4 regions of the Paenibacillus sp. MMS20-IR301 genome follow, and region 4 is predicted to be linked to each of the others. Evidence: riboswitches for the same ligand, from Rfam matches in the RefSeq annotation. Region 4 holds a riboswitch; each other region holds the start of a gene.
The links. Region 4 has a riboswitch for cyclic di-AMP ahead of LOS79_RS24595 (C40 family peptidase). Riboswitches for the same ligand answer to the same signal wherever they lie in the genome.
Positions count from the first base shown of each region.

Region 1: another riboswitch for cyclic di-AMP. It lies ahead of LOS79_RS07330 (APC family permease); the one in region 4 lies ahead of LOS79_RS24595 (C40 family peptidase).
Region 2: another riboswitch for cyclic di-AMP. It lies ahead of LOS79_RS06500 (KamA family radical SAM protein); the one in region 4 lies ahead of LOS79_RS24595 (C40 family peptidase).
Region 3: another riboswitch for cyclic di-AMP. It lies ahead of LOS79_RS02460 (alpha/beta fold hydrolase); the one in region 4 lies ahead of LOS79_RS24595 (C40 family peptidase).

Region 1 covers NZ_CP135275.1:1,650,871-1,658,262, forward strand. Annotated here, with positions in the region: gene LOS79_RS07315 (ATP-binding protein) at 67-1,983, shown strand; gene LOS79_RS07320 (DsbA family protein) at 2,116-2,832, shown strand; gene LOS79_RS07325 (disulfide oxidoreductase) at 2,829-3,263, shown strand; cyclic di-AMP (ydaO/yuaA leader) riboswitch at 3,490-3,649, shown strand; gene LOS79_RS07330 (APC family permease) at 3,779-5,596, shown strand; gene LOS79_RS07335 (iron-hydroxamate ABC transporter substrate-binding protein) at 5,794-6,822, shown strand; gene LOS79_RS07340 (FecCD family ABC transporter permease) at 7,001-7,392, shown strand, end outside.
Region 2 covers NZ_CP135275.1:1,473,099-1,480,490, forward strand. Annotated here, with positions in the region: gene LOS79_RS06490 (cytidine/deoxycytidylate deaminase family protein) at 1-128, shown strand, start outside; gene LOS79_RS06495 (hypothetical protein) at 747-1,853, shown strand; cyclic di-AMP (ydaO/yuaA leader) riboswitch at 1,883-2,024, shown strand; gene LOS79_RS06500 (KamA family radical SAM protein) at 2,171-3,331, shown strand; gene miaB (tRNA (N6-isopentenyl adenosine(37)-C2)-methylthiotransferase MiaB) at 3,510-5,096, shown strand; gene LOS79_RS06510 (YlbF/YmcA family competence regulator) at 5,121-5,573, shown strand; gene LOS79_RS06515 (NUDIX domain-containing protein) at 5,780-6,550, shown strand; gene LOS79_RS06520 (cysteine hydrolase family protein) at 6,581-7,123, shown strand; gene LOS79_RS06525 (nicotinate phosphoribosyltransferase) at 7,183-7,392, shown strand, end outside.
Region 3 covers NZ_CP135275.1:605,740-613,131, forward strand. Annotated here, with positions in the region: gene LOS79_RS02430 (Na+/H+ antiporter subunit A) at 1-1,555, shown strand, start outside; gene LOS79_RS02435 (Na(+)/H(+) antiporter subunit C) at 1,543-1,878, shown strand; gene LOS79_RS02440 (Na+/H+ antiporter subunit D) at 1,875-3,350, shown strand; gene LOS79_RS02445 (Na+/H+ antiporter subunit E) at 3,357-3,836, shown strand; gene LOS79_RS02450 (Na(+)/H(+) antiporter subunit F1) at 3,833-4,129, shown strand; gene mnhG (monovalent cation/H(+) antiporter subunit G) at 4,119-4,463, shown strand; cyclic di-AMP (ydaO/yuaA leader) riboswitch at 4,477-4,613, shown strand; gene LOS79_RS02460 (alpha/beta fold hydrolase) at 4,621-5,436, shown strand; gene LOS79_RS02465 (response regulator) at 5,578-7,176, opposite strand.
Region 4 covers NZ_CP135275.1:5,763,923-5,771,314, forward strand. Annotated here, with positions in the region: gene LOS79_RS24585 (M1 family aminopeptidase) at 1-1,306, shown strand, start outside; gene LOS79_RS24590 (hypothetical protein) at 1,351-2,148, shown strand; cyclic di-AMP (ydaO/yuaA leader) riboswitch at 2,377-2,515, shown strand; gene LOS79_RS24595 (C40 family peptidase) at 2,573-3,001, shown strand; cyclic di-AMP (ydaO/yuaA leader) riboswitch at 3,401-3,544, shown strand; gene LOS79_RS24600 (C40 family peptidase) at 3,550-4,041, shown strand; gene LOS79_RS24605 (GNAT family N-acetyltransferase) at 4,283-4,768, shown strand; gene LOS79_RS24610 (c-type cytochrome) at 4,895-5,251, shown strand; gene LOS79_RS24615 (4a-hydroxytetrahydrobiopterin dehydratase) at 5,375-5,650, opposite strand; gene LOS79_RS24620 (hypothetical protein) at 5,843-6,136, opposite strand; gene motA (flagellar motor stator protein MotA) at 6,341-7,141, shown strand; gene motB (flagellar motor protein MotB) at 7,125-7,392, shown strand, end outside.

The DNA of each region.
Region 1 (7,392 bases), 3.6 Mb from region 4:
CGACCGGATTCGTTCGGGGTAAAGCATGTGTAAATAGGTGTAGTCTAAAAGGAAGGGGCGAGGTATTTGGGACATCCTCATAACCATTACAATGATTTGCTTGTCCTTCTATCGCTAACAATAGCATTCTTATCCTGCTTTACGGCACTGGATCTGGCGGAACGTATGCTTCGCGGAGCAAAGGGGCAGCTGTATATGCTGCTGATTTCCGTTGTGCTGGGTACAGGAATGTGGACGATGCATTTTATCGGAATGCGCGCAATGGACTTTGGAGTTCCGGTGTCTTATGATCTCCCGCTGCTGGCCTTCTCACTGGTAATACCGGTGGCAGCTTCCTATATGCTGTTCGTCATGCTGAACAACCCGCATACCCGCAGCCGGATCTATCTGGGACTTGGCGGACTGCTCTTCAGCAGTGGCATCCTGATTATGCATTTCAGCGGAATTCTGGCAATGAAGCTGGCTGCGACCTATGAGCAGGGGATAGGCTCCATGATCCTCTCCGTATTGTTTGCGCTAATTGTTCCAGCCGTGACCGCTTCTTATAACGAACAGTGGCTGAGGAATAAGTATAATATGTTCAGTTTCTCAAAAATACTGCTTGTGCTGCTATTAACCGGGGCGTTCGCCGGTATCCATTATGCCGCTATGGCCGGTGCCGCGTTTACACCGGATGTTTCGGTCAGTTATACGGGACAGTCGCTGCTGATGGATGATTCCCAGCTTGGTCTGTTGCTGGGGGGAGCCTTCCTGTTCATTGTGGCGGCAACGCTGGGGCTCCTGTACAGGGACCGGCAGCGTGTGCTGCATTCAGCCGAGTTCAATGAGCAGCGTTACATCGCATTGTTTGAGCATAATCCTGATATGGTGCTGTGCATTGATCCGGTCCGGCATAGGGTAGTCAGTATCAATCCCGCCCTCCGCAATACTACCGGATACAGCAGAGAGGATTTGGGGAATTATAAACATATTCTGTATAGTGACCGGGATGCTGCAGCGATTCATGAGGCGGTCCTGCAAGCCTCGCGGGGGCAATCCTCGAAGCTTGAGCTGAAGGTCCGGACCAAAGGCGGAGAGCAGATGATCTGCAGTGCGACAGTGTTCCCGCTGCTTCACGGCAAGGAGCATCTGGTGTATATCGTAGCTGAGGATGTGACTGCCCAGATGGCCAACCAGCAGGAGCTGATCACGGCCCGGGATGCTGCGGAAAGTGCTGCAAGGATGAAAAGCGAGTTCCTCGCAACCATGAGCCATGAGATCCGTACCCCGCTTAACGGCATCATCGGTATCAATCAGCTGCTGGCTGAGGAGATCAGCAGGCCGGAGCATCTGGAGCTGCTGAAGCTGCAGAGCAGCAGCAGCCATGCACTCCTGCATGTCATGAGCGATGTCCTGGATATCTCCCGGCTGGAGGCAGACAGCCTTGTTCTGCATAAAGCGCCTTTTGATCTAAAGGTACTGCTGCAGGAATGTATCGATATGTATGCGGTGGTTACGAGGGACAAGCAGCTGGCGCTTGCGCTGGAGATCGAAGAAGATCTTCCCGCCGGCTTTGTAGGTGACAGTGCGCGCATCCGCCAGATTTTGATTAACCTGATCGGCAATGCGGTGAAGTTCACGCCTTCCGGGACGGTTACTGTTACTGTAGAATCCTATGGAATACGCGGCGCTACTCAAGGCCTGCAATTCACTGTACAAGATACGGGCATCGGTATTCAGCCGGATAAGCTGCAGCTGCTTTTCCAGTCATTTTCACAAATGGATGCAACGCATACCCGTAAATATCCGGGGACGGGGCTGGGGCTGGCCATCTGTAAAAAACTGGTTGATCTGATGCAGGGGGCAATCTGGGCCGAGCCGGCAGAAGGGGGCGGCAGCCGGTTTCTGTTCAGAATTATGCTGCAGTCACTGGAGCAACCGGCGGAACTGATATTCACTCAGGAGAAGAAAAGCGGATTTCCGGCAGATAATGCAGCTGTATAATTCAGGGTTTGCCAAGGAGAGAATTTTAATTATATAATTGAAAGTAACTTATCTTTTATCACGATAGTCCTGAAGGACGGAAAGGAACTCTCTTTGAGCAAACCTAAAAAGAACAATGCCGCAGTTCCCCAAATGAGCAAACAGGAGAAACGCAGGGCAGAGCAGGAGCAGCAGAAGCAGAAAACGAGAATTCTGATCGTGAGTACAGTAGCACTGGTCGTAATTATTTTCGCCGGCTTATTCCTCCTGGCCTCGAAGGACAGCTCCACTACCGCTTCAAATGCAGATCCGGTTAATTTCAATTACAGTGAGATGGCGCGGCTCGGCAAAGAAGACGCCCCAGTCAAAATTGTGGAATTCGGAGATTACAAATGCCCGGCTTGTGCCCAGTTTACCGGGGTAATTAAACCGCAGCTTGTGCAAGAATATGTGAATCAGGACAAAGCCGCCTTCTATTTCGTCAACCTGGCCTTTGTCGGTGATGATTCAAGAACAGCCTCACTCGCAGCATTGTCTGTCTATCATCAGGACCAGGAAGCCTTCTGGAAATTCTTCGATGCAGTGTACGCTAACCAAGGCGATGAGAATGAAGAGTGGGCTACAACGGATTATCTGGTAAGTCTGGCGAAGCAGCTGGAGCTGCCGGTAGACTACGATTTGATGCGTAAGGATATTGAAGACCAGACCTATTCCGCTGAACTGGAAAGAGATATCGAACTCGGCAGAAGCTCAGGGGTCACGACAACGCCTTCGATCTTCATCAATGGAGTTAAGGTAGCTGAACCGTTCAATATCGAAGCTATCGACGCTCAGATCCAGCTGGCTGCTGAAGCAGGGACTGCACAGTGAGTGCCTTTTCTGCCTTTTGCCGGCGCAACTGCCTCTACCTGGCCTGGTTTGTCTCTGTCATTGCTGTGGCAGGGAGTCTGTACCTTAGTGAAGTTCTGAAATATGAGCCCTGCAAGCTGTGCTGGTTCCAGCGCATCTTTATGTACCCGCAGCTCTTCCTGCTCGGGATCGCCACCTACCGTGGAGATAAGCGCATCATTCCGTACGTGCTTCCGCTTAGCCTGATTGGCGGGAGTATCTCAATCTATCACTATGCGGAACAGAAAATACCGGCACTCAGCAAGGTCCTTCCATGTACGATTGGTGTTCCCTGCAATAAGGATTATCTGAATTATTTCGGATTTATTACGATTCCTTTGCTTGCCCTGATTGCGTTTGCTTTAATCGCAATTTTGCTCTGGACAGGACGTAAAGAGGATACAGCAGAGTAAGAAGGCTGCCGGCACAATAATAAGATTGATTTTTCCTTTAATTTTGGACAAATAGTTAGGCAGAAATGCTGCAAAATCACGCCATAATGGGATAATAAGAGAGAATGAAAGATCCAGACATACCGGATGTTAGATTTGGTTGTTTTGGATGCTTTTCATTCTTTTTTCATTTGTTTCAACGCTTTACGGAAAGCCTGTTGTAGACTAATATTAGTCCTTGTGAGAAGTTGAATATGCGCTGAATTTTTCGGAAGGAAAAACGGGGGAACCACACTTGGTCTTCATGACAAAGGGGTGAATCGGACCGGGGTCACATACCCGGAACCGTAGGGCTACCACAGCCCGAATCCGCCAGCTAACCTCGTAAGCTAACAGTGGGATAATGACCATGCACCCCTTAAGCATGCGGATCATTTCCGTATGCTTATTTTTGTGCCTGCATTTATGAAATCCACTTTGAAAACAGCGCACGGAATATCCGATTCAACTCAACCAAGAAAGGAACTGTTACTACGATGGTAAGCAAGGTAAAACGACTATTGATCGGACGTCCGATGAAGTCGAACGAACTCGATCATGAAAAGTTATCCAAGGTGAAAGCACTGGCTGTCCTGTCTTCTGATGCGCTCTCGTCTGTAGCCTACGGAACAGAACAAATCTTAATTGTACTCGTGGCTGCCGGATTTACAGCTATATGGTACTCATTGCCAATTGCCTTAGCCGTACTGGGCCTGCTGGCTATCCTGATTATGTCCTACCGGCAGACTATCTTTGCCTATCCGCAGGGCGGAGGCGCATATATCGTTGCCAAAAGCAATCTGGGCGTGCATACCGGACTTCTGGCCGGCGGCTCGCTGCTGGTGGATTACATTCTGACTGTGGCCGTAAGTGCTTCAGCGGGTACGGATGCGATCACTTCAGCTTTTCCAAGTCTGCATAATCATAGTGTATTAATTGCGGTTTCTGTAATCCTGCTCTTGACAATTGTCAATCTGCGGGGCGTTACCGAGTCTGCTTCCTTCATAGCTATTCCGGTGTACCTGTTCGTTGTCTCCATCTTCGTGCTGATTATCGCAGGGTTCATCAAGTATATGACCGGCGGTGCGCATGCGCATGTGCCTGAGATCGGGTCAGCGGTATCGAATGTCAGTATGTTCCTGCTGCTCAAGGCATTCAGCTCTGGCTGTTCGGCACTTACCGGGGTTGAGGCGGTCTCCAATGCTATTCCTAACTTCAAGGCTCCTGCGGAAAAAAATGCCGCCAAAACCCTTATGCTGATGGGTCTGATCCTCGGGATTATGTTCACTGGAATTACGCTGCTGGCTTACTGGTACGGTATTATGCCGGATGAGAAGGCGACGGTGGTCTCACAGATTACCGAATCGACCTTCGGCCGCGGCGGTTTGTACTTTTTCATTCAAGGGATTACAGCAGTGATCCTGTTCCTGGCAGCTAATACAGCTTACTCGGCATTCCCGCTGCTGGCCTTCATGTTCGCCAAGGATAAATATCTGCCGCATGCCTTCATGGTCCGCGGTGACCGGCTGGGCTTCTCGAACGGTATTATTTTCCTCGGAGTGTTGTCGGCTGTACTGGTAGCAGCATTCCATGGGAATACAGAAGGGCTGATCCCGTTATATGCAGTCGGGGTATTCATCCCGTTCACACTGTCCCAGCTGGGCATGATGGTGCAGTGGTTCAGAACCAAGCCGCAAGGCTGGAAGAGCAAGTTCGCGGTTAATACGGTAGGCATGCTCACCACCTTGACGATTACCCTGATCTTCATTATTACCAAATTCTCAAGCGTGTGGATGGCTTTCATCTTCCTGCCGCTCGTCATTATTGTGTTCCACCGGATTCACCGTCATTATATGAATATTGCCGATCAGCTGCGGATTTGCCCGGCTACCGATAAGCCCTGCATCAAGGGAAGTACGGTTGTCGTTCCCGTTGCGGGCGTAACCCGCGCGGTGCTGCATTCGATCAGCTACGCAAAGTCCTTGACTGATAATGTAGTGGCTGTCTATGTAGGGTTCGATGAGGAAGAGATTCATAAGATGGAACAGAAGTGGGAGGAATGGAATCCCGGTGTCCGGCTGATTGTACTCCGTTCGCGGTACCGCAGCATTATCCGCCCGCTGGTGAAGTTTATCGATACGGTAGAATGGAAGACAGCGTCAACTGATCATATCACTGTATTAATTCCGCAATTTGTAACGAAGCACTGGTGGCAGGCGGTTCTGCATAATCAGACCAGCTTGTTCATCCGCTCTTATCTGATGAATCAGAAGGATATTGTTATTGCAACCGTTCCTTATCATTTGCACAAATAAACATTTCTGAAGAGATGTGAACAGACAGTTCCTGCAGGCGGGGGAGCTGTCTTTTTAATGTGACAGGGTTGTTTTATATAAAACTAAACAATTTTGTTGACATAGAGAATGAGAATCAATATCATCTAATAATATGAGGCAAAGGCATCAGGCACCTTTGACCGATCAAAGAATGTAAATACAGGAGGGGTAATCAAATGTTGTCGTTCAATCTGCAAAGACCGAAGAGTATGAAGCTGGCCGTGGCCGGACTCATGACCATGACGGTACTGCTGTCCGCATGCGGTAATAATAATGCTGCAAACAGCGGAGCGGCTGCAACGGCTGCACCGGCAGCTGAAACCACGGCTGCACCTACAACTGCACCGGCAGAAACAGCTGCACCGGCTGCGGAACAAACGGTGACAGACGCAATGGGGCATAAAGTTACGATCCCGGCGAACCCGCAGCGTGTACTTGCATCTTATATGGAGGATTATCTGGTGGCTCTCGGTGTGACTCCGGTTGCCCAGTGGTCCGTAGCCAACGGTATTCAGGAATACCTGGCAACCCAGCTCAAAGATATTCCAACGATTAGCTATGACCTTCCGCTGGAGGCTGTAACCAGCTTCGCTCCGGACTTCACCATCGTACAATCGGAAGGCCTCGTTCAGAACGGGCTGTATGACCAGCTGAACAAAATTGCACCTACGTATGTTCTGGGTGATGAGGTCAGCAAAGACTGGCGTGCAAGCTTGCTCCGGATCGGTGAGCTGTTAGGGAAGACTCCTGAAGCTGAGAAAGCCCTTGCAGATTATGATCAAAAAGCGGCTGATGCCAAGGCGAAAATCACCGCTTCAATCGGTGATCAATCTGTAGCGATCCTGTGGCTGGTCTCCAAGAACTTCTTTATCGTAGACGAAACCCGCAGCAGCGGGGCGGTACTGTATGGTGATCTTGGTTTGAAGCTGCCGAATCTGGTTACCGACATCCCGGCAGAGTCCAGAGCAACCTGGAATCCAATCACACTTGAGAAGTTGTCCGAGCTGACTGCAGATCAGATCATCCTGGTGAACAGTGACGGGGCGGATGCAGCTGAAATTACGGATGGCGCAATCTGGAAAGGAATTCCGGCTGTAAAGGCGGGGAATGTTCATGAGTTCGGAAGAGAATCCAGCTGGCTGTACAGCGGGCCGGTAGCTAACTCCAAAACCATTGATGATGCCCTGAGCAGTCTTGTAAAGTAAGCAGAGCTGCGGTAAGAAAATTTACCGCCTGAGAATGTGCAGGTCCTTGTATCTTTCAGATACGATGATCTGCACGTTTTTTTTAGTACTGTATAAGTTGTACAATTTTCATATATTTGCGATAATGAGAATGATAATCAGTCAGGTGCTCGTAATAATCCTGTTAAGGAGTCGGCTTATGGTTTCATCTACAAGATCCACACTTCATTCTTCTGCTGCTCCCGGAGACCAACCGGTAAAGTCGCGGCCGGTTGCCGCAATGACTATTCTGGTGCTTGGGATCGCAGCAATTATTATCGGGCTGATGTTATCCGTATCTGTAGGTGCTGTGGATATCAAGCTGGCCACCGTATGGGCAGCGGTCTTCCGGTTCAACCCGGAGCTGTCCCAGCATCAGGTAATCCGTGAGCTGCGCATTCCCCGGGCCTTGGCCGGAGCGCTCGTTGGAGCCTGCTTCGCCGTTGCCGGGGCGATTATGCAGGGGATGACCCGCAATCCGCTGGCCGACTCGGGCCTGCTGGGACTGAATGCCGGTGCGGGCGTGGGCCTTGCGCTGGCCTTTGCTTTTGC
Region 2 (7,392 bases), 3.4 Mb from region 4:
TGCTTCTGCCTCCTTGCGGCAATTGCCGGGAGATGCTGGTGCGGTATGCCCCGGATATTGAGGTATTGATGGAGAGTGATAATGGTGCGGAGAAATTCAGTATTCAGGAGCTGATCCCCCGACACTGAACATGTGTCAGGCGGCTTGCAGTGATTATAGATCTGAATGCTGGTGTTGACTATATAGCTTGAACTGGAAAGCCATATGTTGATTTAGGATACAAGAATGCCCAAGGAGCTTCTTGCTGAACGGCCGGAATTCATTCTGTTGTATTCAGGGTGGAGCTGGTTATAGAGGGTCAATCCCCTCTGTCTGGTTCAAATACACTCCCAAGCTGATCCATACGGACGCCACAGCCTTTATTCGCTCAAAAAAGGTCATTGGGGAGGGCTTACGGACACGACGGCCCTTATCCGCGGCTTTTCATGGGCAAACTCCACTTTTCCGGTGAAATAACGGCGCTCATGTCCTTAAGGTCCGGCACTCCGGTACCTTTCCGCAGGCTTAACGTCTCTCATGTCCGTAACGCTATGTTAGTCCCTTGAATAACCGTTGCGTGGCTGGCTGCTTTTCTTAATGGAGGGCACATTCAACCCATTTACCTGCTATGGTGAACATTCTGTAACTCAGGAGGTCACAGTGCCCCTACATATCCCCCCGCCACCAACTCTCTTTTTTCTAAATTTTTTTAGTTCAATCTATATAGAGTACAGATAATTTCTGCTGCCGTGAGGAGGTATCTATTTATGCTTGAAAGTGTTATCTTTCCGGTACTGGTACCAAATCCAGGTGTAGTTATTGCCATGCACGCGTTAAAAAGTACAGAAACGCAGGCGGTACCCTTACTGGTGCTGAATGAGGAAGGGGAGTTATGGAGGCTTGAGCTGCATTCTGGGCTTGCGGTCAAGCTGCTGCAAGTGGATATTCCAGAATTTAATCCGCTGCACCCGCAGCAAATCGTTCTCTCTAAGGACGAACGGTATGCGGCTATTTCCAACCGGCTAGGCCAGCATGCCGCAGTCTATGATCTGCAGAGCCTGCAAGAGGTGATGAAGCTGTCCCGGGATGACTACCATTATACTACATGTACTTTCCCTCTGGCATTTGCTGAACTGGATCACCGGACCGTCCTCATAAAGGGTACTGAATGGAACAGACTCGATCTGGTCGACATGGATACCGGTGCGTTGCTGACTGACCGTGAGTCACCGGTATACGAAAGCGAAGACAAGCAGGCGACGGAACATTACCTGGATTATTTCTTCGGCAAACTGCATGTTTCACCAGACGGAGAATGGATTATTAGCACGGGCTGGATCTGGCAGCCTGTCGGGAGCATCCGTGCCTGGCATCTTCCATCCTGGAAGTCTAACTGCTGGGAGGCTGAAGACGGGCCGACTGTACATAACATATGGGAGTATACGGAGGACTGGGACTACCCCGTAACCTGGATAGATGATTATACCTTCGCGGTGTGGGGCAAAATTGAGACAGAAATGTATGATGAAGAGGATGGCGAGTTGGAGATTTATGGTGACGGTAAATCCGCTCCGGTACTGGCTTTATTTGATGTGAAAACTGGTGAGCGGAAGGAATTCTTCTTAAAAATGCCGGCAATCCGATTGACTTCAGATATAGAAGGCCTCTTTTACCCTCATGCCCAAATGGCACAGGTGCACGGTAAGCTCGTATTATGGGGGGCGATTCATGGCCTGTCCATCTTAAATCCCGATAGCGGTCATATAGAGTACTCTGAACAGACCTCACGCCCTGATCTATACCACGAATCTGCCGGCTTGTTCCTCCTGACGGATGTTTCCGGTTCTATTACCGGCCTGAAATTAAATCAATAGTTTTGACTTCAGCAAACTTTGCAGGTTATACTTGAACTACGCTTAATTTCCAGTATTTCCAGCTGGAAAGCGGGGGAACCAGTCAATTGGGGCGAATCATTGAGCTATGCAATGTAGGGTACCATCTTACCCGAGTCCGTCAGCTAACCTCGTCAGTAGTGGATGGGTCTGCTTTTTTATGTTTCTTATAACATGAGACCCTTGTGCTAAGGGTCTCTTTTTGTGTTTTTAAGAGAGATCCTGCTGGCTGCCAGTTTGGCTTTTTGACATCAAGGCTCCCAATGTCTCGCCATTATGAGAACAAAGGAGAGATTCATGTGCAAAAGGTACGTTACATAACCGACATTAACAAAATGGAAATGCTGCCCGAGGCGGAAAGATCCAGACTGAAAGAAATTACGGACAAGTTCGTATTCCGGGCAAACGACTATTACCTGTCCCTTATTAATTGGGAGGACCCGGATGATCCCATCCGCAAGCTCGTTGTTCCCGGAGAGGGCGAGCTGCTGGAGTATGGGGAATGGGACGCATCCGATGAGGAAGCCAACTATGTGGTTCACGGCTGCCAGCATAAATACCGGACCACTGCGCTCCTGATTGTCTCCGAGGTCTGCGGAGCCTACTGCCGCTACTGCTTCCGCAAACGGCTGTTCCGCAATGATGTCAAGGAAGCCTCCTCGGATGTTACCGCCGGAATCAAGTACATCGCTGCCCATCCGGAGATCAACAATGTCCTGCTCACAGGCGGCGACAGCCTGATTCTCTCGACCACCAAGCTGCGGTTCATCATTGAGAGCCTGCGGGCCATCCCGCATGTCAAGATCATCCGTCTCGGCTCTAAGCTGCCCGTGTTCAACCCGATGCGGATTTCCCAGGACCCCGAGCTGCTGGAGCTGATCCGCACCCATTCTACCGTCGAGAAGCGGATCTATATCATGGCGCATATCAATCATCCCCGCGAGATTACGCCTGAAGCCAAACGGGCCGTAAGAGATCTGCATGATGCCGGGGCCATTATCGTCAATCAGACGCCGGTGCTTAAGGGAATTAATGATGACCCGGCCGTTCTGGGTGAGCTGCTCGACCGCCTCTCCTGGGCTGGAATAACGCCATATTATTTCTTTATTAACCGCCCGATTGCCGGTAACCGTGAGTTCGTCCTGCCGCTTGAACAGGTATACCGGATCGTCGAAGAAGCCAAAGCGAGAACTTCAGGCCTTGGCAAAAGAGTCCGTCTCTCCATGAGCCATTCCTCCGGCAAAATCGAGATTCTGGCTATCGAGCAAGGCAAAGCCTATCTCAAATATCACCAGTCCCGGGATCAGGAGTACGGCAAATTCATGATCCTTGATTGCCCTGAGGATGCGGAATGGTTCGATGATCTTCCGGGTAACGAGCAGTACTGGAGCAGACCCGAAAAGAAGCCGGCGGCAACTTCAGCCTGTGAGCTGTTACAAGCGACTGTCAGCGCTAATTGAGGTTTAGTACGGAGATAACAGCAGCCCTGGTGATCAACATATCACCGGGGCTGTTCTGCCTGTGAATATCCGCCAAGTCTCACTAGTATAATGGATTATCTTGGGAGCTCTATGATATAATTTTACATTAGCAAAGCCTAACATATAGCAGCAATTCAGCAGAGGATGTGATACTGCAATGGCGAAAGGGAAGAAAAGCCCACCGGACCTGAATTCCGGCCAGGGCGGCAAGGATTACTCCAAATATTTCGATTTCAGCGACGCCAAGATTATAAGTGAGCAGGAAGGCAAAACTACCTACCGTATCAAAGGAAGAAACGTGCAGATCAACAGCCAGCCTGATTATAGGGAAGGCAAGCGCCGCGGCAAGGAAGAGATCGAGGTGCTGTACCATTTTGAGATTCTGCCGGAGATGGAGCATTTTGGCTGCGGTAAATTTTATCATATTACTACTTACGGCTGCCAGATGAATGAACATGATACCGAAACGATGAAGGGCATGCTTGAGCAAATGGGTTACCAGGCCACGCCTGACCGGAATAATGCAGATATTATACTGTTAAATACATGTGCCATCCGTGAGAATGCGGAGGATAAGGTGTTCGGGGAGCTGGGCCATCTCAAAAGCCTGAAGCTGGAGAAGCCGGGGCTCTTGCTCGGAATCTGCGGCTGCATGTCCCAGGAGGAAGGGGTAGTCAACCGGATCATGACCCGTTACGGGTTCGTGGATATGATCTTCGGCACGCATAACATCCACCGTCTGCCGGAGCTGATCAAGGAAGCGGTCTTCAGCAGGGAGCTGGTCATCGAGGTCTGGTCCAAGGAAGGCGACATCATTGAGAATCTGCCAAAGAAAAGAGAAGGGTTGCGCGCCTGGGTGAATATCATGTACGGCTGCGACAAGTTCTGTACCTATTGCATTGTACCGTTTACGCGGGGGAAGGAGCGCAGCCGCCGGCCGGAGGATGTCATTGCCGAGGTGCGGGAGCTGGCCCGCCAGGGCTTCAAGGAGGTTACGCTGCTGGGGCAGAATGTAAACGCCTACGGTAAGGATTTTACGGATATCGACTACACGTTTGGTGATCTGATGGACGATATGCGGGGGATCGATATTCCGCGTATCCGCTTCATGACTGCGCATCCCCGTGATTTTGACGATAAACTGATTCATGTGCTCGGTAAAGGGGGCAACCTGGTGGAGCATATCCACCTGCCGGTGCAGTCGGGAAGTACGGCGGTGCTGAAAAAAATGAGCCGCAAATATACGCGTGAAGCCTACCTGGAGCTGGTGCGTAAGATTAAAGCCGGGGTGCCGGATGCGGTGCTGACTACGGATATTATTGTTGGTTTTCCGGGCGAAACCGAGGAACAATTTGAAGAGACACTGTCGCTGGTGCGCGAAGTAGGGTATGATATGGCGTATACCTTTATTTATTCTGCACGTGAAGGTACACCTGCTGCTGCGATGGAAGACAATGTTCCGGCAGAGGTCAAAAGCGCGCGCCTGCAGCGCCTGAACGATCTGATCAAAGAGCAGAGCCGGCTCGGCAATGAGCGGATGCTCGGCAAGGTGGCAGAGGTGCTGGTGGAAGGCGAAAGCAAGAACAATTCGAATGTCCTCGCCGGACGGACCCGGGACAGCAAGCTGGTGCATTTCGAAGGCCCGGCGTCACTGGTCGGCACGATGGTGCAGGTGAGAATTACCGATACGAAGACCTGGTACATCAAAGGGGACTATCTGGCTGAAGCGGCAGCAGTCCTCTAATTATAGAGAAATGGGGCGAGAAGAATGAGCCGGGAAGAAGCGCGTTTGAATGCATACGGCATGGAGACCCACAACACCCGCGATTTAATTGTACGCGAGGATATTATGGGCAAAGCGAAGGAGCTGGCTGCACTGATCTCCACAAGTGAAGAGGTCCGGCATTTCCAGCAGGCTGAGCTGAAGATCCAGAATCACGACCGGGTGCAGGGGCTCATAGCTGCTATCAAGAAGAAGCAGAAGGAGATTGTGGCCTTTGAGAGCTTCAAGAATGTGAGCATGGTCGCAAAGATTGAACAGGAAATTGAATTGCTGCAGGATGAGATTGACAGCATTCCGGTCGTGAATGAGTTCCAGCAGAGCCAGAGCGATATCAACTATCTGCTGCAGCTGGTCATCTCGGTTATCAGGGATACCGTCTCGGATAAAATCAACGTGGAAGCAGGCACAGACGCGCCTCCGTCCACCTGCGGCGATTAAGAAGCACCTCCGGGGCGGATGAGAATCCGTCCCTTTTATGTTTTGGGGTCCCCGCAAAGTACCTGAGTAATCATCCGTAGCTATAGCTCCACTTTGTGGGGTTGTTTTATTTTTTACCGCTCTATGCGGTTGATTTTAGAAGGACAGGTTTGGTACATTAAAAGATACGAACAGCAAATAAAAGCTGCGGCAAAGGATGATCTAAAGTGAGCGAGAACGTGGAACCAACCTATAACGCCAAAAAATACCGCACTCCGGACGGCGTTCCGGCGGATATTGTCATGTTTACGCTGACCAAACGCGAACGGAAGACGGTCACGAAGACACTCCCGCTGCGGGAACTCAAAGTGATGCTGATCCGGCGGAAGAAATGGCCTTGTGCGGGCATGTGGGCCTTGCCGGGCGGCTTTTGCCAGGAAGATGAATCGATCTATGGTGCAGCTACACGCGAGCTGAAGGAAGAGACCGGCGTGGACGGCGGCCATCTGGAATACCTCGGGGTCTACAGTAAGCCCGGACGCGATCCGCGCGGCTGGATTATCAGCCATGCGTTCTTTGCCCTGGTCGAAGAGTGGATGCTCGAACAGAGACAAGCCTCCGACGATGCGGGCGAGGTCGGCCTGTTCACTCTGCAGGAAGCGCTGGAGGAGCTGGAGCTGGCTTTTGACCACCGTGATATTATTTCCGACGCCTACCTGCGGATTCAGCAGCAGATGCTGCAGACCACGATTGCCCGGCAGTTTCTGCCGCGCCATTTCACGCTTAGCGAGCTGTACCAGGTGATTCAGACGGTAGTTCCGGAATTCAAGGAACCGAATTTTATCCGCAAAATTACGTCAACCCGCAGCCGGCAGGGTATATTAAAGGAAGTAAGGGATGAAGCGGGTGACCTGCTGAGCTCCAATCAATACTCCCAGCGTCCGGCGCAGCTCTATATGTTCACTGACCATGAACCGCTGTTATCCATTTATACCTGATTTGATTTGCGAAAAGGGGGCTATCTGTATATGAAAGCACTGATCGTAATTGATTTCACGAATGATTTTATCGACGGCAGTCTGCCTGTAGGGCAGCCCGGGATTGACATTGCCCCGCGGGTTAGCGCATTGACTGAGCAATTCGTGCAGGCAGGTGACTATGTGGTCATGGCGGTCGATCTGCATGAGGCCAATGATCCGTATCATCCGGAGAGCAGGCTGTTTCCGCCGCATAATCTGCGGGACAGCAGCGGGCGTGAGCTGTACGGCACCCTGAAGGCTGTATATGAGGCGAACCGTGAGGCCATCTATTGGATGGATAAAACCCGTTACAGCGCGTTCTGCGGCACGGATCTTGCGCTGAAGCTGCGTGAGCGGGGGATTACCGAGCTGCATCTGATCGGCGTATGCACGGATATCTGTGTGCTGCATACAGCTGTGGATGCGTACAATCTGGGATTTAATATTACTGTTCACGAGGATGCGGTGGCCAGCTTCAACCCGGACGGGCATACCTGGGCGCTGGGGCATTTCCGCGGCAGCCTCGGTGCGGCAGTCGTAAGCGCAGAATAGTGAACTAACCAGCAGCAGCAGATTTTACTTCAGCAGAGGAACTATTAGGAGATGAGGACTTGAGGAGAGAACTTGCTCTACATACAGACAAATATCAGATCAATATGATGTACGCCCACTGGGTGAACGGCACCCATAAGCGCAAAGCCGTATTTGAAGCATATTTCCGCAAGCTGCCGTTTGGCAACGGGTTTGCTGTCTTCGCCGGTCTGGAGCGGATCACCCAGTATATTGCGGAGCTGCGGTTCACGGAGGAGGATATCCGCTAC
Region 3 (7,392 bases), 2.5 Mb from region 4:
GATCGCCAGTGTGTTTACCTTTGTATACAGTATGATTCTCGTCTTCAAAACCTTCGGGGGCAGGCTCCAGCAGAACAAGCTGGATAAGATTCCGCATGAAGCGCCGCTGGGGCTTTTACTGCCGCCGGTGATTCTAATCTCACTTGCTGTCCTGTTCGCCTTCTTCCCGGGGCTGGTTTCGGGCACACTGATTGAACCGGCGATGGCCTCGATCCACACCGGTCTGCTTGCGGCAGACGAATCCTTCGGGGTATCTATTCATTTCTGGCATGGCTGGACACCGGAGATCTTCATGACGCTTGGCGTTGCGGCTGCAGGTATGCTGCTGTTCAAAGGCTATAGCCGGATGAAGGTGCTGGACCGTGAGGCCAGCGGAAGAAATACGCTTAACCGTATTTATAACGGCTCGCTGCAATGGCTGGAACGTGGTTCCCGGCGGCTGACAGATACGTACATGACAGGCTCTAACCGCCATTATCTACTTTATATCTTCAGCTTTTTCATTATCGCTCTGCTGACCGTTCTGCTGGGGCAAAGAGGAATAAGCTTCGGGATGAATCAGTATGCGCCTTTATCCTTTTATGAGATAGCTGTTGTAGCAGTGATGCTCCTGGCTGCATTTGCCGTGCCTTTTGCTAAATCGCGTGTTAATGCGATCCTGTTCACCGGTGGTGCAGGGTACATGGTGACCCTGCTCTTTGTTCTCTTCCGGGCGCCTGATCTTGCGCTTACCCAAATGATTATTGAGACGGTGTCCGTTATCCTGTTCCTGCTCTGCTTCCGCTATCTGCCGAAGCTGAAAGGGCAGAAGGAGCCGCTGCGCTTTAAGCTGCCAAATCTGGTCATCGCGCTTGGCGGCGGCATCACTATAACGCTGGTTGCGCTGGCAGCGATGGGCAGCAGTCCCTTTGAACCAATCTCCGAGTTCTTTTTGAAAGAAAGCTACAATTTGGCTGGAGGGAAGAATGTAGTCAACGTCATTCTGGTGGATTTCCGCGGATTTGATACCCTGTTCGAAATTATGGTGCTGGGGATTGCCTCACTGGCGATTTATGGTTTAATTCATTTGAGGATGGAGCCTGATCTGCCACAGCCGGGAAAAGCCCGCAAGAGCAGTTCACTCCGCAGTAATGATGTGATTCTGCAGACGATGTCGAAGGGGATCGTTCTAATTATTATCGTATTTTCCTTCTATTTGTTCTTCGCCGGACATAACCATCCGGGCGGCGGTTTTATCGGGGCCTTAATGACATCTGCCGCGCTTGTACTGATGGCGGTTGCCTTCGGCATGGACCAGGTCCGCAAGGCCTTTCCGGTCAATTTCCGTTTACTCACTGCAGTAGGATTGTTAATAGCCATCCTTACAGCGTCGGGCTCGTTTTTGTTCGGGGCCCCTTTTCTGAGCCATGCTTTCGGCCACTTTGATCTGCCTGTGCTCGGGGATACGGAGCTGGCGACTGCCGTCCTGTTTGATCTGGGCGTGTACCTGGCCGTAATTGGTGTCACCATGAACATCATCTTATCGATCGGAGGGGATAAGTCTTGGAACTCTTAATGGCGGTAGCAGTCGGAATCCTTTTTACTATAGGCATTTACCTCATTCTGTCGAAGAGCCTGCTGCGCATTGTATTGGGTACATCCCTGATGACACACGGTGTCCATCTGCTGCTTCTGACTATGGCCGGACTCAAAAAGGGTGCAGCGCCGGTCCTGGGTACAGGGGCGGATACTTATGTTGATCCGCTGCCGCAGGCGCTGATCCTGACCTCCATTGTCATCAGCTTTGGGGTCACGGCCTTCTTTTTCGTACTTGCATACCGATCCTATCAGGTGCTGGGGACGGATGAAATGGATAGTATCAAGGAGGAGAAGGAATGAGCAATTTATTAGTGCTGCCGATTCTGATTCCCCTGAGTACTGCGGTTATTCTGATTTTTTGTAAGGAGAAGATCCGGCTGCAGCGCGGAATCAGTGCTGTCAGCGGGTTACTGAATATACTCACTGCATTATTGCTGGTTTCACGCGTCCATACTGAGGGGATACAAACCTTACAGATGGGGGGCTGGATGCCGCCCTACGGCATCGTTTTTGTAGGAGATATGTTTGCTGTACTGCTGGTCATGATGGCTTCGCTTGTCAGCTTTGCAATACTGCTCTATTCATTCAGCAGTATAGGAGAGAAGCGGGAGCGGTATTATTACTATACATTCTTCCACTTTTTGCTCGTAGGGGTGTATGGCTCCTTCCTTACCGGGGATATATTTAATTTGTTTGTTTTCTTTGAAGTGATGCTGATTTCTTCCTATGCGCTCATTTCACTTGGAGGAACAAGGCTCCAGCTGCGGGAAACATCCAAATATCTGCTGATTAATATTGTATCCTCAACACTGTTTGTAGCAGCAGTAGCGTATCTCTATGCAGCAGTGGGGACGCTCAATATGGCTCATCTGTCCCAGCGTATTGCTGAAGCCGGTCAGGGGGGCGTGCTGAACGTAATTGCGATGTTATTCTTAATCGTATTCTCTCTGAAGGCCGGACTGTTCCTGTTTTTCTGGCTGCCGGGCTCCTACAGCGCCCCCCCATTTGCGGTCAGAGCGTTGTTCGGTGCACTGCTGACCAAAGTAGGGCTGTATGCAATCATTCGTACATTTACACTGTTATTTGTAAATGATACAGATTTCACACAACCATGGATTACCTGGATGGCGGTAGCCACCATGATCCTTGGCGGCCTGGGGGCAGTGGCTTACAACGATATTCCGCGTATTTTGAATTACAACGTTATTGTTAGTGTAGGTTTTGTAATCTTCGGACTTGCTGCCGGGACCCCCGGTTCACTAAACGGCGCGGTGTTCTATCTGCTGCACGATATGCTGGCAAAAGCCCTGATGTTCATGCTTGGCGGGATGATTATCACCGCTGCAGGGACAGAGCGCCTAGCTGGAATGGGCGGCATGATCAAAAAATATCCGCTCATCGGCTGGATGTTCTTTATCCTGACCCTTGCCTTGGTGGGCATTCCGCCGCTTAGCGGCTTTGCTGGTAAACTTCTGATTATCCGCGGGGCTCTGGATGCCGGCATGCTGGCGTTATCGCTCATTGGTCTGGGATCAAGCTTCCTCGTGCTGTATTCCTTAATCAAGATATTCAGGCTGGCATTCTGGGGCAATGAACCGGAGAAAGAACTGCCACAAGTCAGGTTGAAGCATTCTTCGGCCGTTGCCGCATGCCTTTTGGTGCTTGTAATCCTAATGGGGATAGGATCTGAGGCGATATATACCTATGTATCACAGGCTGGAGAAGTTCTGTCCTCGCCGGCACTGTATATTGAATCTGTGATGAAGGAGTAGAGGGCTATGATGCTGCAGATCGTGCTTAACCTTTTGATTGCTTTCTTGTGGATGTTCATGAACAATAATATTTCCGGTGGAAGCTTCATTGTGGGGTATCTGCTTGGAATTGTGCTTTTACTTGTCATGCAGAAATCACGGAAACAGCCATTCTATCTTAGACGTTTATGGGCAGTGCTGAAACTTCTGCTGATCTTTGCCCGTGAGCTGACAGTATCCAATTTTGTAGTGATTGGTCATATTATCCGGCCGAAACTCAACATACGCCCTGGTATTTTTGCTTATGAGACTGCCTTGACCTCGGCGTGGGAAGTTACCTTGCTGTCCTGCCTGATCTGCTTGACTCCGGGAACATTAACGCTGGATGTCTCAAGAGACGGAACAACCCTGTATATCCACGCTATTGATATTAAAGATGCAGAGGAGATGGCAAGCCAGATCCGAAAAAGTTTTGAGCAGACCATACTGGAGGTGAGCCGCGGATGAACCAGCCCATATTGACTGCTGCTCTGGTAATTCTGGGGCTGGCGCTGCTGGCCTGCGTATTCCGTCTTCTGGCAGGGCCGACCCGTTCAGACCGCGTTGCCGCCCTGGATACGATAGGAATTGATGTTCTGGCAATGATTGCAGTGATCTGCATGCTGCTGGATACACAGGACTTTCTGGAAATCATTCTGGTAATCGGTATTCTTACCTTTATTGGGACAACAGCGCTGGCCAGATATATTGAACGCGGCATTGTGATGGAAGAGGAAGGAGGAGACAGAAATGACACTTGAACTGATAGGTAAAATTCTGGTCCTGCTCGGCGCGATATTCTGCGGGCTCAGCGCATTTGGCTTGATCCGGTTGCCCGATGTGTATCTGCGCTCGCATGCGGCCACCAAAAGTGCAACATTCGGGGTGCTCTGTGTGCTGGGAGGTGCGTTTCTGTACTTTCTGTTCGCTGACGGTACCATCAGTATCAAGCTGCTGCTCGCGATTCTATTTGTCTTCATTACTTCTCCGGTGGCAGGTCATCTAAACGGGCGTGCTGCTTACCGTTCCGGGGTCCCTTTATGGAGGGGCAGCGTCCGGGATGATATGAAATCCTCTATCGAGAAGGATCAGTAAATGCCTGCAAAATAATGATAATTCGCTGAATCCCACATTGGGAGCGGGGGAACCAGGTATCTGGGGTGAATCTCGAATAATTCGAGCAGGGCTATGCTCACTTGAGCCCGAATCCGGCAGCTAACCTCGTAAGCGTACAAGAGAGGAGTCATATGCAATGCCGCATATTGAAGTTAATGGGACCACACTATACTATGAGGTGTCGGGCAGCGGTCTGCCGATTGTTTTTCTTCATGATCATTCGACCTCGCATCGTATGTTTGAGCCGCAGGCAGATTATTTCAGCAAACGGGCTAAAGTGATTCTGTTTGATCTGAGAGGGAACGGGCAGTCCGGTAAAATGGATGTGGAAATTAGCAGAATAGTGGACACGCAATGTGAGGATTTAAAAGGGTTGCTGGACGGGTTATCTATTACTAAGGCTGTAATCGTAGCTTGTTCGAGTGGAGCTGTTCTGGCGCACAAGTTTGCTTATCAGTACCCGGAGCGGGTTATGAACATGGTTTTGGTAGACAGTTATTTTCATAGTAATTATACGGCGGCAGCCGGTAAGGTAAAGGAGTTTCTGGAAATCTGCGCATGGGCGGCCCACTATCTTCCGGCGGAAATGTTCATCCGTTCTTTGCGGATCACGTACAACAAATGGTATGAAGCTTACCGTATCCTGAGGGGTGAGCTATTGCATGAACGGACGACGGAGCTTATTAAGCAGCGCCTGGCCCTGCGGCACACGGATAGCTGCGGGTTCGCGCTGCGGCTGAAGATTCCTGTTCTTTGTGTATCAGGCAACCGGAATGAGTGGGTGCTGGAGCAAGTGAAGAAGGCGGCGGCCCGATATTCGTTTGCACGGTTAGCCATACTTGAGGATGCGATGTACCCGAGCCACCTGTGCCAGCCCGAGCACTTCAATAGGCTGCTGCTTGAGTTTTTACAAGACCAGCATGCATTCGAGCGATCGGCATCCGGGAAGTAGAGGATTGCCTGCTGGATTTCCCGTTCAGGGATCTTGGTCAAATAGGAGCCTAGCCTGTTTACTTTTTTGACAGAGATCCCGCAATGATTGGTACATCTTCCGCAGGCGGCACACACTCCGTATTACCCGCCTCACACCGCCTCACTCCGCATTGCTGCGGAACTGGTTGGGGGTGATACCTTTATACTTTTTGAACACCTGGTAGAAGTATTTCGTGTCATTGTACCCGGACTGCAGCGCGATATCCTCAATCCGCATGCCCGGGTCCTTGAACAGCAGGCAGGCACGCTCGATGCGGACCTTGTGCAGATAGTCGGTGAAGCTGATTTTGAGCTGCTGCTTGAACAGCAGGCTAAGGTAACCCGGGGTAATGTAGATTTCCCGCGCGACAATCTCGCGGTTGATGTCCTTCATATAGTTCTGCTCGATGTACAGCTTGGCCGATTCAAGCAGCTTGTTGCTGTTCTTCTTGGAGGACAAATGCTCGCTGACTCTGAGGGCAGTCTCCAGCAGCGACTGGAAAATATTATCCAGACTGGAGCGGGACAGGACATGAATCAGCTCGGTCAGATTTTGCCCGAACACCTTATTCACGTTGACGTTGTTCTCAATACACAGCTTGTACAGGGCGAAGAACAGCGCGAAGCTCGATTTGATCACCTGGTCCCGCGACACGGTTTCGGGCTGCAGTGCCACATTAAACAGCGACAGCATCTCGGTGATTTCCTCGCTGGAGCCGCTGCGGACAGCCTTCAGCACCTCCTGCTCCTCATGCAGAGGATAGGAGGACTGGGAGGATTCATCATCGAACTCCCCGCTGAACTCGACGATTTTGCCGGTGCCGGTATAGTTCCGGGTGTTAAGCGCCTGTGAAGCCTCCAGGAAGGAACGCCGCAGATGCTGGATGTTATGATCCAGGCTGCCGATTCCGGCGGAGACGGTGAACTTCAGATAGCTTGCGATATTATCCTGGATAATCCGGATATAGCCGCTTAACTCTTCATGATCGAGCAGATCATCGGTGTTCAGCACAAGGACTATATCATCCTGATGTTCAAAAGCGGTACATACGATAGACTCCGGCAGGGATTCCTCGCAGATATTTTTCAGGCCGTATTTGAGCAACTCGGTGTCCTCATGCAGATACTTCTGGTGCAGCTGCTGGAAGTTGTCGATCCGCAGCAGAATCACCCCGTACATCATGTAGGGGAAGACCAGATTGTTCATTTTCAGATTGGCCAGCAGCCGGGAGTAGGAGGAGCTTTCGGTCAGGATCAGCTGGCTTAATGTCTTCTCCTTCAAGAGCGGGAGGCTCTCACGGAAGCCCTGGCGCAGATGCTCAAGCGAAGTAATCTCCAGCTTCTCTGAACGGATCTGCTCCGTGATGGCGAGAATCGTATTCAGAATCTCCTGTCTCCGGCTCGGCTTCAGCAGATAGTTGCTGGCTCCGACCCGGATGGCTTTCTGGGCGTAGGCAAAATCATCATACCCGCTCATAATGACCGATTTGATATGCGGGTACTTCGCAGATACGGCAGAAATCAGCTCCAGCCCGTCCATCTGCGGCATGCGGATATCGGTCAGCATAATATCTACCGGATGGCTGCTTAAGATTTCCAGTGCCTCCTGTCCGTCCCGGGCTTCTGCCACAATGCTGATGCCGTGGGCCTGCCAGTCGATCAATGTTCTGATGCCCACCCGGGCCCGTTCCTCATCATCCACGATAATCATATTAAACATGGCCGAAGCCTCCTTATAAGACGCATTTAAGTTTGAACGTTATGCTTTATTCGTCACTGCGGCGAACATTTGGACTTCCGGCCGCTAACGCTTCTGCAGGTTCCTGTGAGCTTGAGCTTTTGAATAGTAAGGAAGCAGAGAATTCATTCTATTGTACTTTGTACAGCAGATCACAGCAAAATCAGCCCTAAAATAGAATCTATTGTACTTTGTACA
Region 4 (7,392 bases):
CCGGGGGCTGAGGGAGGAAGGCTGGAATCTGCATCAGTATCACGGCACCTCCGAATTCTACAGTGACTTCGGCATCTACAACGTAACCATCTCCGTTCCGTCCCGTTACACGGTTGCTGCAACCGGGTTCCCGGTGAAGAATGCGAAGCTGGCCGGCGACCGCAAGATCTATCAGTTCTACGCTGATGATGTTCATGATTTCGCCTGGGCGGCATCACCGGATTTCATTGTCGCCGAGAAGGCCTTCTCGGCGCCGCAGGTGCCCGGGGTACGGATTAAGCTCTATTTGGACCCGCTGCATAAGGATCTCCAGGAGCGCTACTTCCAGGCTGCTGAGGCTGCCCTCACGGCTTTCAGCAAATGGTACGGGCCTTATCCCTACTCCACCTTGTCCATTGTAGTCCCGCCTGAGTCAGGCAACGGGGCCGGAGGCATGGAGTACCCGACGCTGATTACGGCCTTCGGCGCAGCAGAGGCATCGCCGGGCACTACACTTGAGCGCACAGTAATCCATGAAATCGGCCATCAGTTCTTCTATGGCATGGTTGCCAGCAATGAATTCGAGGAAGCCTGGCTGGATGAGAGCTTCACCTCCTATGCCGAAGACCGGCTGATGGAACAGGAATACGGCGTAGCTTCAAGCCTTCCGCTGCAGTCGAGCCTGGTCACCTCCGCTCAGCCGCTCAAGCTTGCAACCTGGAAGTACAGCGGGGATGAAGCCTATACACGGAATGTATATATCCGGGGCAAGCTGGTGCTGAAGGATATTGAACGGCTTACCGGAACCAAAAATATGGATGCCATTCTTGCGGCTTATGCCCGTAAATACCGCTTCAAGCATCCTACCACCGCCGACTTCCAAAAGGTTGTGGAGAAAGTGACCAAGCAGTCTTGGCAGACTTACTTTGACCAGTATGTATATGGCGGAGGCGCTCCTGACTTTGCAGTAGATGACATCTCGCTCTCTGTCAAGCGCAGCAGCGAAGGAGATGGCCTGCAGTATGATGCTGTTGTGGATGTAAGCAACCAGGGCAGCCATTATGCAGATGTTCCTGTGAAATTCACCTTCTCGGACGGATATACCGTACAGCAATACTGGAACGGTGCGGGCAAGAGCACTACCTTCGAGCTATCCTACAAAGCGCCGCTGGTCTCCGCGGAGGTTGATCCGGAGCATTCCATCCTGCTGGAAAGTAAGCATCTTAACAATTTCAGGATGGCAGAGCTTGAATACAGCAAGCTTTCCCGCTGGACTGTCAGTATCACTACACTGCTTGAAACCCTGCTCGGAACTCTGGTCTGGTGAGGTGAAAGATTGTGAAAAGTTCAATAACCCGCGGTTGGCACAGCATGAAAGAGCAATTTTATATACTGATTCTGCTATTCATTTACCGGCTATTCTGGGGCTACTTTATGTACAAATTCATCAAAAGCGCGGTCGTTCCGGTACTGCTGCGTTATCCGGATGCCAGCGCCGGCGGCAGCGGAATGGGCAGGCTGCTGTATTACATTGAGGGGCGCACAGCCCTGTACAGTGACCCTGCTGTGCTGCGGTGGCTGTGGCTGCTGCTGGGACTGTCCCTTCTGCGGCTGCTGCTGTCCCCCTTTATCCGGGCAGGGCTGCTGCATGAGCTTCATCAGGAACGCGCGGGGGCGCGCGGGCTGTTCTTTTTTCCCGGAATGAAGCGTTATGGGCTCCCGGTGCTGCTGTTCAGTCTCGTAGAATGGGCGCTCATCCTTCTCCCGCTCTATTGGCTGCTTCCCGCTATGTACCCGCTGCTTGTCAGCGGCATTCTTAATTATCCGCAGCTGCTTCTGCTGGCGCCTTACGTCCTGGGCTGGCTCATCTACCTCTTCCTCATCCGCAAGCTGCTGCTCTATATGCAGTTTGGCTATACCGCCGGCAGCGGCATGTTCGCTTCTCTGCTGATCTGCCTGAAGGTACTGCTGAAGTCTATTCTCATCTCGGCAGTCATGGGAGCAGGCAGTCTGTTAACTCTGATCCTCTGCAGTGCCTCTGCCATCCTTTGTCCGGGCCTGCCGGCCCTTCTGCTGCGCCAGGGAGCCTTCCTGCCCTCTACCTTATTCAAAATGTGGGGAATCGCCGCACAGTATCATCTCTGGTCCAGTAAATCATTTCCACAATAATCTGCTGTTAAAATGGCATACTACAAGAGTCATTGCCTCCCTCAAAGGGCGCAAGACTCTTTTTTTGTACGGGCCCAGCCGCTGCATTTGCAAAACTGTAAATCCTTTGGTACAATGATGCCTGTACTACTAGTAACAAATTTGTAATCTTTAAGATGGATCTGAACATTACCTGTAACTTAACCTGTAACTTATGAAATTAACCTTTGCTGACAAGTCACTGTTCTGGTGCACAAAACGCCTAATTCCTTGCACCGGGAAGTGGGGGAACCATATTTTGGGTGAATTGATCTCGCTTTAGAGGGGTCATAGGGGAACCTTCTACCGAATCCTTAAGCTAACCTCGCAGGCCTTGGAAGGAGTACATCTTTTGAGAAGTCAGAATTTTAAGAAGAAATGCACCGCAGCAGCGCTGGGTCTTGTGATGGTATTCACACTGGGAGCAGGCAGCGCTTTCGCAGACTCCAAAATGGATACTGTGATCTCTAAAACAATTGGTACGGCCTATAAAACCGGAGGCACAAGCACCAGCGGTTTCGATTGCTCCGGGTTTACCAAATACGTATTCAAAAATATCGGCCTTACTTTGCCCCGCACTTCTAAAGCGCAGTACAACGTAGGAACAGCCGTCGCAAAAAGTAACTTGCGTGCCGGCGATCTGGTTTTCTTTAATACGCTGGGTAACGGAGTTTCCCATGTCGGTATTTATGTCGGAGAAGGTAAATTTGCACAATCGTCCACTTCACATGGTGTAACCATCAGTTCGCTGAGTCAGGCATACTGGGCCAACCGCTACGTTGGCGCCAAACGGGTAATGAGCACTACCGCCTATCAGGCTGTCGCTTACGATTGAACTCTTGATTATTTCCCCGGATTTTGAATCCTCTAACACTAAATGTAACTTATACAGGCCCGGAACTTGATTATTGCCGTAATCATTTCCGGGTTTTTCCTTTTCCTTATTCTACCTTTTACACATTTCTGCAAACCATGAAACAGCTTTTTCACCGGATTTTTAATAAATTATTCGAAATAACTTACCTGTAGCTTACCTTGTACGTAAATATGAGTCTTTCTAAGCACCTATAACTCTAAAATGTGCAAAAAAAATGCATTAATATGTTATAAGTGATTGCCAAGCGCCCTAGTCTTTGTTACAATTATCGCAGTGAGATTTTAGTAACATTTTTGTAATTATTGAATCTGTTTTTACAAAGGTTTTGTCATGTATTGAATAAACAGCTAATCCTAATCAACAGTCGTGCCGAGTTTCCTAACAAGTTAGGGAAACGGGGGAACCAACTTTGGGTGAATTGACCTCCTATTCTAAGAGGGGTCATAGGGGACCTTCAACCGAACCCTTAAGCTAACCTCGTAGGCATTTGGAAGGGGTATTTACTTTTGAAGAAGAAGTTAGCAGCCGCAGTACTAAGCTTTTCCATCATCTTCACCATCGGAGCAGGAAGCGCTTTCGCGGATTCCAAAATGGATAAAGTGATCGACAAAGCCATCGGGACCAAATACGTATCCGGCGGCACAACAACAAGCGGTTTTGACTGTTCCGGATTTACCATGTATGTTTTTGATAAGATCGGTATTGACCTGCCACACCAATCCGGTTCCCAATACCAGATGGGTACGGCTGTATCCCGTGACGAGATGAGACCGGGAGACCTTGTTTTCTTCAACACAAGCGGTAAAGGCATTTCCCATGTCGGCGTTTATGTTGGCGAAGGCAAGTTCGCACATGCTTCTTCCTCACGTGGTGTAACTATCAGTTCGCTGAGTGACAGCTACTACGTCAACCGCTACGTTGGCGCCAAACGGATTATGAGTACGGATGCTTACAAGAGCGTGGCTGCAGATTCCGAAGACAATGACGATGTGCAATAAGCAGTTCTAAGATAAGCGCTTTTCCAGGATTTTTGCCGAAATCTTGGGGAAGGGCTTATTTTTTTGTCTATAAAAGTACTTACCCCGCTCTATATCCGTCAAACACCCATAATGCCGTTTCATAAAATATTTTTTCGCGTTTGTCAAGTTTCTGCATTTCCGGCCGTTATTTGCGTCCAATCTGCTGGTTTTGTATATAATTATTACAAGAAGTATTCTCTCCTGAAAGGAGGTCCCCGTTATGATTAGTACTCCTGTTACATTTTATGTGGTTCCTATGGAGCCGCAGCATGCAGCTGCGATCTGTGAGTGGAATTACAGGCCCCCGTATAATATATACGGCTGGATGTCCTGGGAGCAGATGCAGGCGCTCGGTGTTGAATTCGGAGACCCGCAGCTGCGCAGCGAGCAGTATGTATCGGTCGTGAACGGCCAAGGTATTCTCTGCGGCTTCGCCCAGCTGTTTCCTATGGAAGGCGTAGTCCGTCTCGGCGTGGGCATGCGGCCTGATCTGTGCGGTCACGGCATGGGGCATCTGTTCATGAAAGCCATCGTCCAGGCTGCTCTGGCCCGTTATCCTGAGCGGGAGATCGATCTGGAGGTATTAACCTGGAACCAGCGCGCCATCCGCGCCTACCAGAAATGCGGATTTACCATTACCGATACCTATGAACGCAGAACACCAACGGGCAATAAGCCGTTTTATTGCATGGTTTATGAGAAATAACCTTCTTATTGTATGTGTCTAAAAATTTCGCAGAATACCCGTTCATTTTTTTGTCACAAATGCTATGATAACGCTTCACCTTCCAGTATAATAAAGGAAGCAGCTTACAGGGAGGGACGGATGCAGATGCAGAAATGGATTATGAGCGGTTTGTTTTTTGCCGCCTGCGCCTTTGCGGTAGTCTTAATGTTCACATTGCCCGGTAAATCCGAAGTAGCCGAAGAGAACAAGCCGACCATGCCTGAGGTGGTGCTGGATGCAGCCAGTGCAGAGGCTACAGTCAAAGTGAGCTGTATTTCCTGCCATGGCGACCAGCTTCAGGGCGGGGTAGGGCCGAGCCTCCAGCAGGAAGGCGGGCAGCATGATGCGGGTCAGATTTTCAGCATTGTGACCAAAGGCCGCGGACAGATGCCTTCCTTCAAGGATAAGCTGGCCCCGGAGGAAATTGCGAATGTTGCGCTTTGGCTGTCTGAGAAGAAATAACTCCGGTACAAGGATACCAGACTGATTTAATAAGTAAAATGCCCGTGCAGAGGATATCAGGTATCCGTGCGCGGGCATTTTTATAGAACAGACATAGCTGCTTTTGGCATAGTTCTATAATCTTTAACGGTTCTTCTCGAAAGCATCATTAATTTCATAAGCCTGACGGATATCAAGCTTCTCCACATCTGCAGCCAGGCGCAGAATAACGGTCTTGTAATCAATCGTGATATGCGGGTGATGATCAAATGCCTCTGATATTGCGGCAACCTCGTCTACAAAAGCAATGCCCTTCATATATTCGCCAAACATATATTTGCGCACCATCGTATTCTGCTCCAGCCTCCAGCCGTCCAGCTTGCCGATCTGCTCCAGCAGTTCTTCCTCTGTATATTGCATTTTGTTCCCTCCCTACCTTAGTTGGCCCTCAAAATAAACATCCCTCAGCTTCTGAAGTCCAAGGGATGTGCCAGGCTAAAGATTTTTTTCGATTTAATGTATTCTCAAATCCCGGCGAATAGTACTTCTCACCTCAAGTTTAACATGGGCCGAGGGCTGCGGACAAACCCGGCTCCCGGGGACGCCTCCGTGCTACACCAGAACAACCGATGCCAGATCCTCATCACCGAGCAGAATATTGATCCGGTGTGTATCCTTATCGTACATGACAACTCCGCTTCCGACCTTGATTACAGGCTCATTGCCCAAGGCATAGAACAGATCCTCCGCAAGTGCTTCCCAAACCTCCTGCTTCGACTCCTCAGGCAGATTTGCCCACTCATCCGGCTCCATCTCAAAGAAAATATACCCGTCGGAAATCCGCCCGACCGCACCGGTCAAATCTGTTAATATTTCACTGTAATCTCTGCCATGCTTTACTCCCACGTCAATCACTCCGTTTTCTTCACTGATGAATAATAACTTACCTTATCTATTATAGCCGAAAAAATCACTTCACAAAAAAGGGAATGCTGTCGATAAATAAGAATATACGTAATTCGGTTACGTGCAGTGTGTCCCTCCGCGGTTCAAGGATGATTAACGCGGAATATCCGGATCACTTTCAATTCTCATGGACGAGGTGCATAAATGGAAATTTCAACAATACTAGGCTTAGTCTTTGGTCTAATCGCAGTAGTCTGGGGGATGGTACTCAAGCACGCTCCACTGACAAGCTTGAATAACCCGGCGGCCTATGTCATTATCTTTCTCGGTACGGCAGCGTCGATCTTCATGGCCTTTCCTATGTCTGAAGTCAAAAACTTCCCTAAACTAATAAAAATCCTTATTGTAAAGAAAAAAATGGTCGGCAAGGGCGAACTGATTACTATGTTTATGGAATGGGCCTCCATCACCCGCCGCGAAGGGCTGCTGGCTCTGGAATCCAATGTTGATCAGATCGAGGATGCCTTTCTCCGCAACGGCATGCGGATGATTATTGATGGTAACGACCAGGAATTTGTCCGCGATGTTCTTATGGAAGACATTCACGCTACGGAAGACAGACATAAGGCCGGAGCCCTGATCTTCTCGCAAGCCGGAATGTACGCCCCTACACTCGGGGTACTCGGGGCCGTTATCGGGCTGATTGCCGCCCTGGGGGATATGAGTAACATGGATGTCCTGGCCCACGCGATTGCCGGAGCATTCATTGCCACTCTGCTCGGTATATTCACCGGTTATGTAATGTGGCACCCGATGTCCAATAAGCTTAAGCGGATCTCCAAACGTGAGATTGAAGTCCGCCTGATGATGGTGGAAGGCCTCTTATCCATTCAATCCGGGGTATCCACTATAGCAATTAACCAGAAACTGTCCGTCTTCCTGACCCCGTCCGAACGTGCTAAGTTGAGCGAGAAAGAGGGTTCCGCAAATGAGCAAAAAGACTAGGCATGAGGAGCACGAAGAGCATGCCGATGAATCCTGGCTGCTGCCCTATTCCGACCTGATGACCCTGCTCGTTGCCTTGTTCCTCGTTATGTATGCCATGAGTGCCACTGATGCCCAGAAGTTTGAACAGATGGCCCAGGCCTTCAATTCAGCGCTTAGCGGCGGCGGCGGCGTACTGGAGTTCCGCTCGGACTCGCCTACCAGTACTCAACTCGACCAAGGTAATAAGGATAAAATGAATAATGTTATAG